2 regions of the Streptomyces sp. NPDC092952 genome follow, and region 1 is predicted to be linked to the other one. Evidence: predicted binding sites of a transcription regulator. Region 1 holds the regulator's gene; the other holds the start of a gene.
The links. The regulator HspR, encoded in region 1, represses chaperone genes until heat shock. The targets are predictions, from matches to a motif close to TTGAGNNNNNNNNNCTCAA.
Positions count from the first base shown of each region.

Region 2: lon (endopeptidase La) is a predicted target of HspR. The motif match lies at 7,027-7,045, and genes of this name have one in related genera.

Region 1 is NZ_JBIVPT010000003.1:557,350-566,168, forward strand. Features, by position in the region: gene dnaK (molecular chaperone DnaK) at 366-2,210, shown strand; gene grpE (nucleotide exchange factor GrpE) at 2,207-2,857, shown strand; gene dnaJ (molecular chaperone DnaJ) at 2,951-4,135, shown strand; gene ACIQGQ_RS10410 (heat shock protein transcriptional repressor HspR) at 4,137-4,583, shown strand; gene ACIQGQ_RS10415 (helix-turn-helix transcriptional regulator) at 4,716-5,699, opposite strand; gene ACIQGQ_RS10420 (hypothetical protein) at 5,840-6,175, shown strand; gene ACIQGQ_RS10425 ((2Fe-2S)-binding protein) at 6,172-6,492, shown strand; gene ACIQGQ_RS10430 (pyridoxamine 5'-phosphate oxidase family protein) at 6,630-7,034, opposite strand; gene clpB (ATP-dependent chaperone ClpB) at 7,255-8,819, shown strand, end outside.
Region 2 is NZ_JBIVPT010000016.1:61,096-69,914, forward strand. Features, by position in the region: gene ACIQGQ_RS29180 (polysaccharide deacetylase family protein) at 1-355, shown strand, start outside; gene ACIQGQ_RS29185 (M4 family metallopeptidase) at 423-3,233, opposite strand; gene ACIQGQ_RS29190 (TrmB family transcriptional regulator) at 3,461-4,462, shown strand; gene lon (endopeptidase La) at 4,578-7,004, opposite strand; gene ACIQGQ_RS29200 (GNAT family N-acetyltransferase) at 7,793-8,332, opposite strand; gene ACIQGQ_RS29205 (aminoglycoside phosphotransferase family protein) at 8,566-8,819, shown strand, end outside.

The DNA.
Region 1 (8,819 bases):
TGTCGCTCACCCGTACCCGTGCCGGTACCTGTTCTCCGCGTGTGTGCCCGCGCGTGCGCGCTCGCGCCCGCGTCCGCGTCGATGTTCGTACCCGCATCGTTCCCTCTCGATCGGAAGTTCGGTAATCGGGGTGGGTGCTCTGTGTAGATTTCGGCATTTTGTGACAGAACGATCCCATGAGGTGATGATGGGGGAGGGGTGGCGGCGTCGGGGGTCGGGGGGTGTCGTGCGCCGCGGCGGAGGCGGATGGCGTGAGGGGTGTGCACGATAGTTGAGTCAGGTCGACTCAGGTCTGTTGACAGTGGGGTGGGTGTCGTGCATCCTTGAGTCAGTTCCACTCAAGTAGTCAAGCTGGAGGAATCGAAATGGCACGTGCGGTCGGCATCGACCTGGGCACGACTAACTCCGTCGTCAGCGTTCTGGAAGGCGGCGAGCCCACCGTCATCACCAACGCAGAGGGCGCCAGGACCACGCCGTCCGTCGTCGCCTTCGCGAAGAACGGCGAGGTGCTGGTCGGCGAGGTCGCCAAGCGCCAGGCAGTGACGAACGTCGACAGGACGATCCGTTCCGTCAAGCGCCACATGGGCACTGACTGGAAGATCGACCTGGACGGCAAGAGCTTCAACCCGCAGCAGATGAGCGCCTTCATCCTGCAGAAGCTGAAGCGCGACGCCGAGGCGTACCTCGGGGAGAAGGTGACCGACGCGGTCATCACCGTCCCCGCGTACTTCAACGACTCCGAGCGCCAGGCCACGAAGGAGGCCGGCGAGATCGCGGGCCTCAACGTCCTGCGCATCGTCAACGAGCCGACCGCCGCCGCCCTGGCGTACGGGCTCGACAAGGACGACCAGACGATCCTCGTCTTCGACCTCGGTGGCGGTACCTTCGACGTGTCGCTCCTGGAGATCGGCGACGGCGTCGTCGAGGTGAAGGCCACCAACGGTGACAACCACCTCGGTGGCGACGACTGGGACCAGCGCGTCGTCGACTACCTGGTGAAGCAGTTCGCCAACGGGCACGGCGTGGACCTGTCCAAGGACAAGATGGCTCTCCAGCGTCTCCGCGAGGCCGCGGAGAAGGCGAAGATCGAGCTCTCGTCCTCGACCGAGACCACGATCAACCTGCCCTACATCACGGCGTCCGCCGAGGGCCCGCTGCACCTGGACGAGAAGCTCACGCGCTCGCAGTTCCAGCAGCTGACCGCGGACCTCCTGGACCGCTGCAAGACCCCGTTCCACAACGTCATCAAGGACGCGGGCATCGCGCTCTCCGAGATCGACCACGTCGTTCTCGTCGGTGGCTCCACCCGTATGCCGGCCGTCGCCGAGCTCGTCAAGGAGCTGACCGGTGGCCAGGAGGCCAACAAGGGCGTGAACCCGGACGAGGTCGTCGCCATCGGCGCCTCGCTCCAGGCCGGTGTCCTCAAGGGCGAGGTCAAGGACGTCCTGCTCCTCGACGTCACCCCGCTGTCCCTCGGTATCGAGACCAAGGGCGGCATCATGACCAAGCTCATCGAGCGCAACACCACGATCCCGACCAAGCGGTCCGAGATCTTCACGACGGCCGAGGACAACCAGCCGTCCGTGCAGATCCAGGTCTACCAGGGCGAGCGCGAGATCGCGGCGTACAACAAGAAGCTCGGCATGTTCGAGCTGACCGGTCTCCCGCCGGCCCCGCGCGGCGTCCCGCAGATCGAGGTCTCCTTCGACATCGACGCGAACGGCATCATGCACGTCGCCGCGAAGGACCTCGGCACGGGCAAGGAGCAGAAGATGACCGTCACCGGCGGCTCCTCGCTGCCGAAGGACGAGGTCAACCGGATGCGTGAGGAGGCCGAGCAGTACGCGGAGGAGGACCACCGCCGCCGCGAGGCCGCCGAGTCGCGCAACCAGGGCGAGCAGCTCGTCTACCAGACGGAGAAGTTCCTCAAGGACAACGAGGACAAGGTCCCCGGTGACGTGAAGACGGAGGTGGAGACCGCGCTCACCGAGCTGAAGGAGAAGCTCAAGGGCGAGGACACCGCCGAGATCCGTACCGCCACCGAGAAGGTCGCGGCCGTCTCCCAGAAGCTCGGCCAGGCGATGTACGCCAACGCCCAGGGCGAGGGTGCTCCGCAGGGCGAGGGTGCCCAGCAGGCCAAGGCCGACGACGACGTCGTGGACGCCGAGATCGTGGACGACGAGAAGGACGCCAAGGGCGGTGCGGTGTGACCGAGGAGACTCCGGGCTTCGAGGAGAAGCCCGACGTCCCCTCCGGCGCCACCTCTGAAGGAGCCGAGCCGAAGGACGCCAAGCCCTCTGCGGAGGAGGAGGCGTCCCCGGCCGGGGACGGAGTGCAGACAGTCGGCCTGACGGCCCAGCTGGACCAGGTGCGCACGGCGCTCAACGAGCGCACGGGCGACCTCCAGCGGCTCCAGGCCGAGTACCAGAACTACCGCCGCCGCGTCGAGCGGGACCGGGCCACGGTCAAGGAGATCGCCGTGGCGGGCCTCCTGTCCGAGCTGCTGCCGGTGCTCGACGACGTCGGCCGCGCCCGGGACCACGGCGAGCTGGTGGGCGGGTTCAAGTCGGTGGCCGAGTCCCTGGAGACGGTCGTCGCCAAGCTGGGCCTGCAGCAGTTCGGCAAGGAGGGCGAGCCCTTCGACCCGACGATCCACGAGGCCCTGATGCACTCGTACGCGCCGGACGTCACGGAGACGACCTGCGTGGCGATCCTGCAGCCGGGGTATCGGATCGGCGAGCGCACCATCCGCCCCGCGCGGGTGGCGGTCGCCGAGCCCCAGCCGGGGGCGACCCCGGCGGCCGCCAAGGAAGAGAAGGCAACCGACGAGGAGAGCGGTGGCACCGAGGAGGTCTGACATTCCGTCCGACCACCTCGTGGCCCACCGCCCGGCCATGCGACCGGCCCACGCGCCGGCCGCATGGCCGATCGTCCGGAAGGAGGGACGTCGATGAGCACGAAGGACTTCGTCGAGAAGGACTACTACAAGGTCCTCGGCGTCCCCAAGGACGCCACCGACGCCGAGATCAAGAAGGCGTACCGGAAGCTCGCCCGCGAGTTCCACCCGGACGCCAACAAGGGCGACGACAAGGCGGAGGAGCGCTTCAAGGAGATCTCCGAGGCGAACGACGTCCTCGGTGACAGCAAGAAGCGCAAGGAGTACGACGAGGCCCGCGCCCTCTTCGGCAACGGCGGCTTCCGGGCCGGCCCCGGCGGCGCGGGCGGCAACTTCAACTTCGACCTGGGCGACCTCTTCGGGGGTGCCCAGGGCGGCGGCGGCCAGGGCGGTGCCGGCGGCTTCGGCGGCGGCGGCCTGGGCGATGTCTTCGGCGGCCTGTTCAACCGGGGCGGTACGGGGACGCGGGTGCAGCCGCGGCGCGGCCAGGACATCGAGTCCGAGGTGACGCTCAGCTTCACCGAGGCGGTCGACGGGGCCACCGTCCCGTTGCGGATGTCCAGCCAGGCGCCCTGCAAGGCGTGTTCCGGCACCGGTGACAAGAACGGCACCCCCCGGGTCTGCCAGACCTGTCTCGGCACCGGCCAGGTCTCGCGCGGCTCCGGCGGCGGCTTCTCGCTCACCGATCCCTGCGTGGACTGCAAGGGCCGGGGCCTCATCGCCCAGGACCCGTGCGACGTCTGCAAGGGGTCCGGGCGCGCCAAGTCCTCCCGGACCATGCAGGTCAGGATCCCGGCGGGCGTCTCGGACGGCCAGCGGATCCGGCTGCGCGGCAAGGGCGGTCCGGGCGAGCGCGGCGGTCCGGCCGGCGACCTGTACGTCGTGGTCCACGTCGACGCCCACCCGGTCTTCGGCCGCAAGGGCGACAACCTCACGGTCACCGTCCCCGTCGACTTCACGGAGGCGGCGCTCGGCGGCGAGGTGAAGGTGCCCACGCTCGGTGGCCCTCCGGTCACCCTGAAGCTGCCCGCCGGCACGCCCAACGGGCGTACGATGCGGGCCCGCGGCAAGGGCGCCGTGCGCAAGGACGGCACCCGGGGCGACCTGCTCGTCACCGTGGAGGTGGCGGTTCCCCAGGACCTCGGCGACGAGGCCCGGGAAGCGCTGGAGGCGTACCGCCGGGCGACCGCGGGCCACGACCCGCGGGCCGAACTGTTCCAGGCCGCGAAGGGAGCTTGAGGTGGACGGCCGACGACGCAATCCGTACGAACTGACCGATGAGACACCGGTGTACGTGATCTCGATCGCGGCCCAGCTCTCGGGGCTCCATCCGCAGACCCTGCGCCAGTACGACCGCCTCGGCCTGGTCTCGCCCGACCGCACGGCCGGGCGCGGCAGGCGCTACTCGGCCCGCGACATCGAACTGCTGCGCACGGTGCAGCAGCTGTCGCAGGACGAGGGGATCAACCTCGCCGGCATCAAGCGCATCATCGAGCTGGAGAACCAGGTCGCCGCGCTCCAGCAGCGCGTCGCCGAGCTGTCGGCGGCCGTGGACGGCGCGGCGCAGGCGATGCAGCAGCGCGAGGCCCAGGTGCACGCCTCGTACCGGCGTGATCTGGTGCCGTACCAGGACGTGCAGCAGACCAGTGCGCTGGTGGTCTGGCGGCCCAAGCGGCCGAAGGGCTGAGAACGGGGCCGCGCGACGGCCCGACAGGCGGAGAAGGGCCGGGAGGCGTCCTGAGGGACGGCTCCCGGCCCTTCGGCCGTTCCCGGGACGCCCCTTGTGCCGTCACGGGTCCGCACGGGTCCGTACGAGCGGTCAGGAGTCCTCTTCGAGGATGCCCGAGCGGGCTATCAGATAGCCGAGCTGGGCCCGGCTGTTGCTGCCGAGGGCGGCGGCGAGCTTGGCGACGTGGGCGCGGCAGGTGCGGACGTTCATGCCGAGCCGGCGGGCTATGGAGTCGTCCACGTGCCCCTCCACCAGGAGTTGGGCGATGGACCGCTGGACCCCGCTGATGCCGAGCGAGGTCGGCTCGTACTTGACCTCCTCGCGCAGCGGCGCCGCCCTGGTCCAGAACTGTTCGAACACGTTGACCAGGTAGTGCACGAGTCCCGGGTTGCGGAGCTCCAGGGCGATCTGGTCGTCGTCGCTGGCGGGTATGAACGCGACGGTCCGGTCGAACACGATGAGGCGGCCGATCAGCTCCTCCAGCGTGCGTATCTCCACGTTGGCGTCGTCCATGCGCTCCGCGTACGCGAGGGTGCTGGGGCTGTGGCGCACGGTGTGCTGGTAGAGCGTGCGCATCCGGACGCCCCGGTGGACGACGGACAGGCCCCGCTCCAGCGACTTGATGAGGCGGTCCTCGCTCCGCCCGCCGCCGGGCTGGACGGTGAGCACCTCGGTGCGGCACTCTGCGGTGGCGAGGTCCAGGGCCGCGTTGATCCGGTTCGCGCCTTCCAGCACCGTGATGGCATTGGTGGTGGGCGGCCCCACGGTGCTGATGTCCATGAACGGCTCGAACGATTCCGTCAGCTCGACCGAGTGCCTGCGCCGCTCCAGGATCTCGCGCTCTATGGGGTGCAGATGCTGCGCGAGAGCGGTGGACGGCGGAACGGGGCGGAGCCAGGTCGGGTCGTCCGGATCGGGATGAAGCAGCGCGAACTCCATGAGGCAGGGAGCCGGTTCCACTTCGACGCGGGCGATCCGTCCCAGTCGCAAAGCGCCGGCGTAAAGGCGTGCTCCCGCATCGCACAGTTCGGTGATCCCGTGAGGATGTGTCGGCTTTGCGTCACTTGTGGTCATATCGTCACCCCCCAGGTTCCTGAACATGCAAGAACATGATGCATCCACTTGGTGGTGCTCGCGTGCTCAGGTGAGACATCGTCTTAAGTGCGGGGGAGAAGAATCCACAAGTGAGGACGAAGCCGACTATGTATAAGCGAATGCATCGCTCGGCGCTTGCCGTCTCGTTCGTCGCGGCCCTGGGGATCGGGCTGCTGGGCGGCAGCGACATTGGCTGGAGCGAGGACCGTGCCGCCGGCGGCGACATCGGCTGGACCGTCCAGGCCACCGACATCGGTTGGGTCGCGCCTGCCACGTCGTCCGACATCGGCTGGGTCTCGCCCGCGGGGTCGTCGGACATCGGCTGGGTCTCGCCCGCGTCCGACATCGGCTGGGTCTCCCCTGCGAAGTCGTCCGACATCGGCTGGGTCGCGCCCGCCACGTCGTCCGACATCGGCTGGGTCTCCCCCTCCGTCACGGCCCGTACGAGCGCATGACCATCCCGCCGGACGACCGGACCTTCCGACGGGAGATGGCCACCGCCTACCGATCGGGCTGGCACTTCATCGACCTCGTCACCGCCGTTCCCCACCGTGGCGACTCGTTGATGGTCACTCTGTTCGGCGACCCGATCGTTGTCGCACGCGAAGAAGACGACGAAGTACGCGCCTACCGGTGTCTCCGCAAGCCGCGTGGAGCTCCGCAGCCCGTCCGCTGCGCGATCCGGTACGACATGATCTTCGTGAACCTCGACCGGCGTGACCACCAGCTGTTCGAGCCAGAGACTATTTCCGCCACCCCCCGCAGTGCCTGAGCGATCCCCCGTCGTTCCATGTCGCTCAGTCACTCCCCCACACAACGGCGCCATCGTGACCTGAACACGATGGCGCCGTTGTGCTTTTCCCGGACGGCTCCCGGACGGGTCCGGGGCGCCCCGGGGTACCGGGCCGGTCAGGCCCTGCCGAGCGCCCGGTCCACGGCGATCTCGATGACGATCCGCTCCGGGTTCGGCCTCGGCGTACGCCCGTAGCGCTCCGTGTAGCGGCGCACCGCCTCGGCCACCGCCTCCGGCTCCGTGCGCACCGTCGCGCGCCCCTCCAGCGTCGCCCAGTGGCGCCCCTCGATCTGGCAGACGGCGACCCGTGCCCCGTCCGGGCCCGCGGCCAGGACGTTGCGGGCCTTGCGGGTGTTCCGGCCGGTGATGATCCGTGCCAGCCGCGCCTCGGGGTCGTACGTCACGCCCACCGGCACCACGTGCGGGGTGCCGTCGGGGCGCGGCGTGGTCAGGGTGCACACGTGCCGCGCGCGCCAGAAGGCGAGGTACTCGGGGCCGGGGTTCGTCACGTCGACTGCCATGGGGCAGACCCTACGGCCCGCCGCCCCGGCGTTCCCGGCCGGGCGGGGCGGGCTGCGGTGGCGGGTGGCCCGTGCGGCCGGTTCACTCGGAACAGCGGAACCGTCCGGTACGGGCACGGAAGGCCCCCGAAACAAGTTGAGTGGAGTGGACTCAACATTCACTTGAGTGGGGTAGACTCAACTTTACGCACGCTGGTCGAGTCAGGAGGAGAGAGCGCACGTGGACGCCGAGCTGACCAACAAGAGCCGGGACGCCATCAACGCGGCCACCACCAGGGCCGTGAAGGACGGGCACGCCGATCTGACCCCGGGGCACCTGCTGCTGGCGCTCCTCGCGGGTGAGGACAACGCGAACATCACCGATCTGCTCGCCGCCGTCGACGCCGACCAGATCGCCGTGCGGTCCGAGACCGAGCGGCTGCTGGGCTCGCTGCCCAGCGTCACGGGATCGACCGTCGCCCCGCCGCAGCCCAACCGCGAACTGCTCGCCGTCGTCACGGACGCCGCGGAGCGGGCGCGGGACCTCGGCGACGACTACGTCTCCACCGAGCATCTGCTGATCGGCATCGCCGCCAAGGGCGGCCGTGCCGGTGAGATCCTTGCCGGTCAGGGGGCCAGTGCGAAGAAGCTGCTGGACGCGTTCGAGACGAGCAGGGGAGGACGACGGGTGACCACACCCGACCCGGAGGGCCAGTACAAGGCGCTGGAGAAGTTCGGCACGGACTTCACCGCGGCCGCGCGCGAGGGCAAGCTCGACCCGGTCATCGGGCGCGACCAGGAGATCCGCCGGGTCGTCCAGGTGCTGTCCCGCCGTACGAAGAACAACCCGGTGCTCATCGGCGAGCCCGGCGTCGGCAAGACGGCCGTCGTCGAGGGCCTGGCCCAGCGCATCGTCAAGGGCGACGTCCCCGAGTCGCTGCGCAACAAGCGGCTGGTCTCGCTCGACCTCGGCGCGATGGTCGCGGGCGCGAAGTACCGCGGCGAGTTCGAGGAGCGGCTGAAGACCGTCCTCTCCGAGATCAAGGAGAGCGACGGCCAGATCATCACCTTCATCGACGAGCTGCACACCGTCGTGGGCGCGGGCGCCGGCGGCGACTCCGCGATGGACGCGGGCAACATGCTCAAGCCGATGCTGGCCCGCGGCGAGCTGCGCATGGTCGGCGCGACGACGCTCGACGAGTACCGCGAGCGGATCGAGAAGGACCCGGCCCTGGAGCGCCGCTTCCAGCAGGTGCTGGTGGCCGAGCCGAGCGTCGAGGACACCATCGCGATCCTGCGCGGTCTCAAGGGCCGCTACGAGGCCCACCACAAGGTCTCCATCGCGGACTCCGCGCTGGTGGCCGCCGCGACCCTCTCGGACCGCTACATCACCTCCCGCTTCCTCCCCGACAAGGCGATCGACCTGGTCGACGAGGCGGCCTCCCGGCTGCGGATGGAGATCGACTCCTCGCCGGTCGAGATCGACGAGCTCCAGCGCGCCGTCGACCGGCTGCACATGGAGGAGCTGGCGCTCAGGAACGAGACGGACCCCGCCTCCCGGGAGCGCCTGGAGCGGCTCCGCCGCGACCTCGCCGACAAGGAGGAGGAACTGCGCGGCCTCAATGCCCGCTGGGAGAAGGAGAAGCAGGGCCTCAACCGCGTCGGTGAGCTGAAGGAACGCCTCGACGAGCTGCGCGGCCAGGCCGAACGCGCCCAGCGCGACGGCGACTTCGACACCGCGTCCAAGCTGCTGTACGGGGAGATCCCGGGCGTGGAGCGGGAGTTGGCGGAGGCGTCCGAGGCGGA
Region 2 (8,819 bases), on a different contig from region 1:
GACGCAGGACGCGATCACGGAGATAACCGGCAAGCAGCCCCGGCTGATGCGCCCGCCGCAGGGCCGCACCGACGACATCGTCTCGGGCGTCAGCAAGGACCTGGGCCTCTCCCAGATCCTGTGGAGCGCCACCGCCAAGGACTACTCCACGACCGACTCCGCGCTGATCAAGAAGCGGATACTCGACCAGGCGAGCCGGGACGGTGTCATCCTGCTGCACGACATCTACAAGGGCACGGTCCCCGCGGTGCCGGGCATCATCGACGCGCTGCAGAAGCAGGGCTACACCTTCGTGACGGTGCCGCAGCTGATGGCCCCCGCCGAGCCGGTCCCGGGCACCATCTACCGCCCCTGACCGTCCCGGTCCCACAGCGACGCGACCCCCGGCGCCGGTGCGCCGGGGGTCGCGTCGTCGGGGGAGGTCAGCCGCAGTTCCCGGCCGGGCGCTCGCGGGTCACCAGGTCGGTCGAGCCGGTGGTGCCGTCGATCCAGACCACCCGCTTCCCGCCGTCGGCCGCCGCGTACGACTGCTCGCCGCGGTTGCAGGAGACCCGCTGGACGCGCGAGCCGTCCAGGGGGAGCTGCCACAGCTTGGGCAGCGTCTCGTTGCGGTAGACGGTGTCCGGGGCCTGCGCGGTGACGGTGACCGCCTCGTCGGACGCCGTCAGGCCGTACGCGAAGAGCGCGCCGTCACCGGACTCCGGGCTGATGTCCTTGAGCCCGGTGCCGTCCCGGTTCGTCCGGCGGACCGCCATCCGGCCGCCGTCCTCGGCGTTCTCGTCGACCAGCCACACCACGGAGTCCTTGGTGACGGCGGTCTGGCCGAGCGCCTGCGGGTTGCCGCTCTGCGGGAGCAGCCTGGTCTTCCCGGTGGTGGTGTCGAAGACCTCGACGCCCAGCTCGTACTCCGTCTCGCCCGGGTAGAGCTTCCCGTAGGCGATGGTGGTGCCCTTGACGGAGCCCACGGCGGTGGAGAGGTGGTAGCGGCCGCCGTCCACGTACTCCTGCTTGCCGGTCCGGGTGTTCACGTAGCCGACGTGCTGGCTGCCGAACGGGTCGTACTCGGTGAAGACCACCAGGTCGCCGTCGACCCGCAGCCCCTCGACACCGGTGTACGAGGACCAGACCGTCCTGATCGGGCCGCCCGCGACCGGGCGGCTCAGGATGTCCACGCTCGTGGAGCCGAACGCCGCCCAGACCACGGTCTTCCCGTCGGTCGCCGGGTAGACGTGGTAGCGGCCGTCGTTGGGGCTGATCACCTTCGGCGCGCCCTTGCCGTCGGTGCGTCCGGCGCGGACGGAGTACGGCTCCGAACCGTCGTCGTTCGACGTGGAGGCGGCCCACCAGCCACCGCCCGCGCCGGTGCCGGTGCCGGAGGTGTTGAGCTTGCCGAGGAGCTTGTCGGAGTCGGCGCCGAGCGCCTTCTCCCAGCCCGGGACGATGCCGTGGGCGTCGAACGCCCGCTTGACGACCTTCAGCTGCTTGGCCGTGACGCCCAGCTCGCGGGCGGCGGCGATGGTGGCGTTGCGGCCCTCGGTGAAGCCGTCGAGCGGGGTCAGGTACGCCTCCAGCGCCCGGTAGGCGATCTTGTCGGCGAGGTCGGCGCCGAGGTCCTCGCGGATGTCCCAGAGGGCGCCGGAGTAGATCGTCGAGTTGAGGTGCACCCCGCCGTTGTCGGTGGAGAAGGCCACGCCGAGGAAGTTCTTCGAGGTGGTGGCGCCGTCGTTGAGGTCGCGCAGGGCGCAGTCGCGGGGCGCCGCGGTGCGGCACAGGTCCTCGCCGATCAGCCCGGCGTCCGGGTCGTCCATGGAGGTGCCCGAGGCGTCGACGTCGATGGCGTTGCCGAAGTAGTCGGCGACCGCCTCGTTCAGCGCGCCGGACTGGCCCGCGTAGACCAGGTTCGCGGTGGACTCGACGACGCCGTGGGTCATCTCGTGGCCGACCACGTCGAGGTCGGCGGAGAGCGGCTTGTACTCGCTGTCGCCGCTGCCGTAGACCATCTTCCGGCCGTCCCAGAAGGCGTTGACGTACGGCTGTCCGTAGAGCGTGACACCGACCAGCGAGTCGATGTTCATGCCGCGGCCGTCGAGGCTGCTGCGGCCGTGCTTCTGCTTGTAGTAGTCGTAGACCTGGCCGGCCGCCCAGTGCGCGTCGGCGGCGCCGGACTGGGCGGCCGCCTTGCCGAAGTCGCTGGTGGGGTGGGAGAACACGCTGATCCCGTCGGGCCAGCGCCCGGAGGCGGCGGTGACGTCGACGTCCCGGGCGTCCCAGGTGGAGATCATGCCCTTGCCGCTGTCCCACTGGTGGGCGTAGTCCGTCATGAGGTACCGGTCGGCGGACCGGTCGTAGTAGAGGTCGAGCGGGACCTGGGAGCCGTCGACGCGCAGGCCGGTGCCCTTGACGCCGGGGAAGTCGTCGGCCGGTGCGGCGGCCGGTGCCGTGCCCGCGGCGGCGGCCTTCGCGGGGGTGCCCGCCGGGGTGGTGCCCTGCGCGGTGAGGGTCTTGATGCCGCTGTACTGGAGGACCGGGAAGCCCGCCGCCGCGTCGACGTAGACCTCCTGGAGCACCGGTTCGCCGGTGGCCGGATCGGCGCCGCGTACGGTGACGTGGCGGGCGAGGACGCCGGTGCCCCGGGGGATGACCACGAGCCCGTGGTCGGTGCCGGTGAGCGCGGCGGCGCGGGCGGACTTCTTGCCCCGGGTGCGGACCGCGTCGGCCTTGGTCAGGGTGGCGCCCCGGAGCCGGGACGCGGTGACGGCGACGGCGCGCCGGACGGCGAGCGGGGCGTCGATGCCCGCCTCGGTGGAGGCGGTGAGTCCGGTGAAGTACTTGCCGGAGGTGCCGGTGACGACGCGCTTCCCGGCCTTCTTCTCCATCCGTACGACGTACTGGCCGCCGAGGACCGGGACGCCGTGGTGCTTCTGCTGGAAGCGGACCGTCTCCGCACCGCCCCCGGTGCGGGTCTCGACGGGGGCCAGGTCCCGTCCCGGGTCGGCGATCCGGTAGCGGGCCTCGCGGTCGGCGAGGTGGCGGCGGGCCGCGTCGGCGGGCTTCGCCGTGGCGTCGGCCGGCTCGGCGATGGCCTCGACGAGCGCGGGGGTGGCGGTGCCGTCCCCAGGGACGACCTCGGCGCCGGGCGGGGCGGAGGCGGGGGCGGCCGCCTGGGCCGGGAGCGCGCCCAGGACGAGCGCGGCGCTGCCGAGCAGGGCGGCCAGGGCGGCGCCCCTCGGCATGCCGTTCCCCCTCGGCGCGCGGCCCGTACCCGCTCCCGCGGCCCCGCGTGCACCTCTTCCGGACGTACGCGACGTACTCAATGCGACCCCTCCCACGTGCTTGGAAACCCCTTCAGGTGGTCATGCCCATGCAAGCGGCGGGGCGCCAACGGATCAATGTGACAGGTGTGTTGACAAGTGGACACGCCCACTTGTGTGCCCTGTGAAAGCGGAGTGAGAATCCAGGAATGATCCAGGGGGAGCTGACGGACCTCGGTCTCGGAGAGACCGAGCAGCGCGTGTACGAGGCGCTGCTCTCGGGGCGGGCCGAGGGCGCGCGGGAGCTCGCGGCCCTGCTGGACCTGGCGCCGGAGCGGCTGACCGCGGCGCTCGACCGGCTGACCGAGCACGGCTTCGTCCTGCCCGGCGGGCCGGACGCCCTGCCCCGGGCGGCGGCCCCGGGCGGCGCGATCCGCGCCCTCATCCACCGCCGCCAGGCCGAACTGCACCAGCGCTCGGCCGAGTTGGAGCAGTTGCGGATGAACGCGGACCGGCTGGCGGGCCGGCTGATGTCCGGCTCCCCCACCGCGCACGAGGGCGGCATCGAGGTCGTCGTCGGCCCGCGGGCCATCGGCGAGCGCGCCGAGTACCTGCTGGCCTCGGCCGAGCGCGAGGTGGCGATCCTGGACCGGCCGCCGTATGTGAAGGGCCAGCCGGGGAAGGGCAGTTCGCGTACGCCCGGACTGGACATCGGGGCGCTGCTGGAGCGGGGCGTGACGGTGCGCACGGTGCTGGACCGGGAGGGCGTCGGCTATCCGGGCCGGATGCGTTCGCTGACCGGACTGGTCGAGCGGGGGCTGCGGGCCCGGGTCGCCGAGGGCGTACCGACGAAGCTGATCACCGTGGACGGGCGGGTCACGCTGCTGCCGCCGAGCGACGCCTCGGACCCGACGGCCCTGGCGCTGGTGGTCGGCGACGCGCTGCTGCGCAACGCGCTGGTGCCGCTGTTCGAGACGGTGTGGGAGCGGGCGACGCCGCTGGGCGGTTCCGGCGGGGCGCTGCCCGAACCGCAGAAGGAGCTGCTGGGGCTGCTCGCGGCCGGGCTGAAGGACGAGGCGATAGCGCGCCGGCTGGGCGTCCATGTGCACACGGCCCGGCGCCGGATCAGCGTGCTGCTGGACTCGCTGGGTGCCCAGACCCGGTTCCAGGCGGGGGCACAGGCGACGCTGCGGGGCTGGCTGGAGGTGTGACCCCGGGGCGCCCCGCGAACGGGCACGCGGTACGGCCCGCTCCCCCGGGGTTCCCGGGAGGCGGGCCGTCCGTACCGGTCACGCGCGCGGCGCCACGTCCGTCACGCCGTGCCGCTCACGCCGCGACCGGGATCTCCTCCCGCGCCGGGGCCTCGGCCGGGGCCAGGGCGATCTCCAGGACCTGGCGGACGTCGGTCACCGGGTGGACCTCCAGGGTGTCCAGCACCTCGGCGGGGACGTCGTCCAGGTCGGCCTCGTTCCGCTTCGGGATGACCACGGTGGTGATCCCGGCCCGGTGGGCGGCGAGCAGCTTCTGCTTGAGGCCGCCGATCGGCAGCACCCGCCCGGTCAGCGAGACCTCACCGGTCATCGCCACGTCCGTACGGACCAGCCGCCCGGAGAGCAGCGAGGCCAGCGCGGTCGTCATGGTGATGCCGGCGCTCGGGCCGTCCTTGGGGACCGCGCCCGCCGGGAAGTGGATGTGCACGCCCCGGTCCTTCAGGTCCGCGACCGGCAGCTCCAGCTCCGCCCCGTGCGAGCGCAGGAAGCTCAGCGCGATCTGCGCGGACTCCTTCATGACGTCGCCGAGCTGACCGGTGAGGGTCAGTCCGGAGGCCCCGGTCTCCGGGTCGGCCAGCGAGGCCTCCACGAAGAGCACGTCGCCGCCGGCCCCGGTCACCGCGAGCCCGGTCGCCACCCCCGGCACCGAGGTCCGGCGCTCGGCCGGGTCCTGGGCCGACTCCGGGACGTGGTGCGGGCGCCCGATCAGGCCCCGCAGGTCCGCGTCGGTGACGGTGGCCGGCAGCTCCCGGTCGCCCAGTTCGTGCTGGGCCGCGACCTTGCGGAGCAGCCGGGCGACGGCCCGTTCCAGGTTCCGGACCCCGGCCTCCCTCGTGTACTCGCCGGCCAGCCTGCGCAGCGCGGACTCGTCGAGCACGACCTCGTCCGCCGCCAGTCCGGCCCGCTCCAGCTGGCGCGGGAGCAGGTGGTCGCGGGCGATGACGACCTTCTCGTCCTCGGTGTAGCCGTCGAGCCGGACCAGCTCCATGCGGTCGAGCAGGGCCTCCGGGATGGCTTCGAGCACATTGGCGGTGGCCAGGAAGACGACGTCGCTGAGGTCGAGCTCGACCTCCAGGTAGTGGTCGCGGAAGGTGTGGTTCTGCGCCGGGTCGAGGACTTCGAGGAGGGCGGCGGCCGGGTCGCCCCGGAAGTCGGAGCCGACCTTGTCGATCTCGTCGAGCAGGACGACCGGGTTCATCGAACCGGCCTCCTTGATCGCCCGCACGATGCGTCCGGGCAGGGCGCCGACGTACGTACGCCGGTGGCCGCGGATCTCCGCCTCGTCCCGCACCCCGCCGAGGGCGACGCGGACGAACTTGCGGCCCATGGCGTGCGCGACGGACTCGCCGAGCGAGGTCTTGCCGACGCCGGGCGGGCCGACCAGCGCCAGCACGGCGCCGCCGCGCCGCCCGCCGACGACCCCGAGGCCGCGGTCGGAGCGCCGCTTGCGCACGGCCAGGTACTCGGTGATCCGCTCCTTCACGTCCTGGAGCCCGGCGTGCTCGGTGTCCAGGACCCGCTGGGCGCCCCGGATGTCGTAGGCGTCCTCGGTCCGCTCGGTCCAGGGAAGTTCGAGGACGGTGTCGAGCCAGGTCCTGATCCAGGAGCCCTCGGGGCTCTGGTCGGAGGAGCGCTCCAGCTTCTCGACCTCCTTGAGCGCTGCCTCGCGTACGTGCTCGGGCAGGTCGGCGGCCTCGACGCGGGCCCGGTAGTCGTCGGACTCGTCGGCGGAACCGGATTCGCCGTTGAGCTCGGCCAGCTCCTTGCGCACGGCGTCGAGCTGGCGGCGCAGCAGGAACTCGCGCTGCTGCTTGTCGACCCCTTCCTGGACGTCCTTGGCGATGGACTCGGCGACGTCCTGTTCGGCGAGGTGCTCGCCGAGCCACTGGATGGCGAGCTTCAGCCGGGCGACCGGGTCGGTCGTCTCCAGGAGCCGGACCTTCTGGGCGGTGGTGAGGAACGGGGAGTAGCCGGAGTTGTCGGCGAGCGCGGAGATGTCCTCGATCTGCTGGACCCGGTCCACGACCTGCCAGGCGCCGCGCTTCTTCAGCCAGCTGGTGGCGAGCGCCTTGTACTCCTTGACCAGCTCGGCGGCGGCGCCCGGCAGCGGGTCGGGGACGACCGGGTCGACCCGGGTCCCCTCCACCCAGAGCGCGGCGCCCGGACCGCTGGTCCCGGCCCCGATCCGCACCCGGCCCCGGCCGCGGATCAGCGCGCCCGGGTCTCCGTCCGAGAGCCGCCCGACCTGCTCGACGGTGCCGATGACACCGGTACCGGCGTACGTACCGTCGATCCGCGGCACGAGCAGCACCTCGGGCTTGCCCCCATCGGCCCGGACCGCCGCCTGCGCGGCCTCGACGGCACCCCGCACCTCCGCGTCGGACAGGTCCAGAGGCACCACCATCCCGGGCAGCACGACCTCGTCGTCGAGCGGCAGCACGGGCAGGGCGAGCGGAGTAACCGCGGTGGAATCGGTAGCCATGATCTCCCCTTCGGCAGTCAAGTTGAGCTATGCAGACTCAATGCTCCTGAGCCGCCCATTGTTCCCAGGGGCGTGTTCGCTCTGAGCGATCGCACGGAAACCGTCCTGGACGCGCTGCGCACGGCCCGGACACACGCACCGCGAAGGCGGCCGCCCGCACCGCGCACCACCCCGGAACCAATCCCGCCCGGCCCCGGCACGGAACCGGCCGAGGTGATCCGGTTCGGAGCAGGAGCCCCCGCCGGATAGCCCGCTGACCACGAAAGGAGGGGTGGACCCGCTTCGTCGAGCACGAACCCTCCCCGCCCCCGCTACTGACCACGGCCCAGCGCGCCACCCTTTCCCGGAAGGAGCAGCCGCACGACGACGAAGTACGCCCGAGCCATCACGCCGATCTGTCGCCGGTGAACACCCCGACCATCCGGAAGGTCATCGCCACCTCGCGGCTGCTGGTCCAGCTCAATCGACAGCAGATCTCCGCCCGCCGGGGCTTCATCATCAGCGGCGCTTCTGGCACCGGGAAGACCGCTGCCCCCTCCCAGCTCGGGCGGGCTCACGAGATCGCCGTCCGCAAGCGCCACCCGCGCGACCGCTCCCGACTCCCGGTCCTCTACGCCACCGCGCCGGCGACGCACTCACCGCGCACCGCCACCTCGCCACCGCGTCCCGGCATGCCTGACCCCCTTCCGGACCCACTCCCTTCTCCCGAACGGAGACAGCTGCTACAAGCTCTCCTGATGACCGTCCCAGCAGTGCTGTCGAGTTGCGGATACGCACTGTCGAAGAACTCAGTCGGAGGGCGTGACCGGGGACCGCATACCGAGCCACTGCTCGGCATCCCAGGCGTGGAACCGCTCTACCTCGGTGAACCTCAGCTTTGCCGCGAGGCGCATCGAGCCGACGTTGGCGGTCTGGGTGGCGAGCACCACCGGCTCGCCGGGAAGGACACCATCGAGCCAGTCCAGTGCCGCCGCGCACGCCTCGGCGGCATACCCGAATCCCCACGCCCGCCGCAGGAACAGGTAGCCGAGATCGACCTTCCCGACGGCAGCCGGGCGGCGGTGCTCCGTTGCTCTCCTGAGCAGGACCTGGCCGATCATCGATCCATCGAGCTCTACGACGAAACTTCCCGGCCGCCGACCGGGCACCTCGGGCATCTCGCGCTCAAGCTCGTCACGCGGCCGGGGGCCTCCGAGGTAGGTGTGCACCTCCGGCGAGGCGTGCAGCTCGATGAACGCCTCCCGGTCCTGAGCCTCTGACTCACGGAGCACGAGCCTCTCGGTCCTGATCGGAGCAGATGGCCAGGCGACGGGTCCGAGATCAGTCATGTCAGCCAGCCAATCAACAGGCTCGGCAGCGATCAAAACTCGCCTCTGGCACAGATCCTGGGGAATGGTCGTGGAACCTCACTGGATCAGGATGATCTTGCTAAGCAGTTCGAATCCGGCTCCTCCGCGGTAGTCCTGTCGCTTGCCACCTTCGGCGCGTCCTTGTTTCGGCGAACCTGCCTCGCCCAGAAAGTCGCTGGCCTCCCGTTCCCACTTGCGGTGAGATTTCCGACGTGACGCTTCACGGAGATGAGATCCCGGTCGACGAGACGCTAGTCCGGGCCCTACTGAAGACAGAGCGCCCAGAGTGGGCCGACCTGCCGTTGTCGCCCGCAGGCGCGGGCACGGACAACACCATGTATCGGCTGGGCGATGACCTGCTCGTGCGACTGCCGCGAACTGCCGAGAAGGGGCGTTCCCTGCGAAAAGAGCAGGAATGGCTCCCCCGCTTGGCACCCTTCCTGGCGTGTCCGATTCCCGAGCCCCT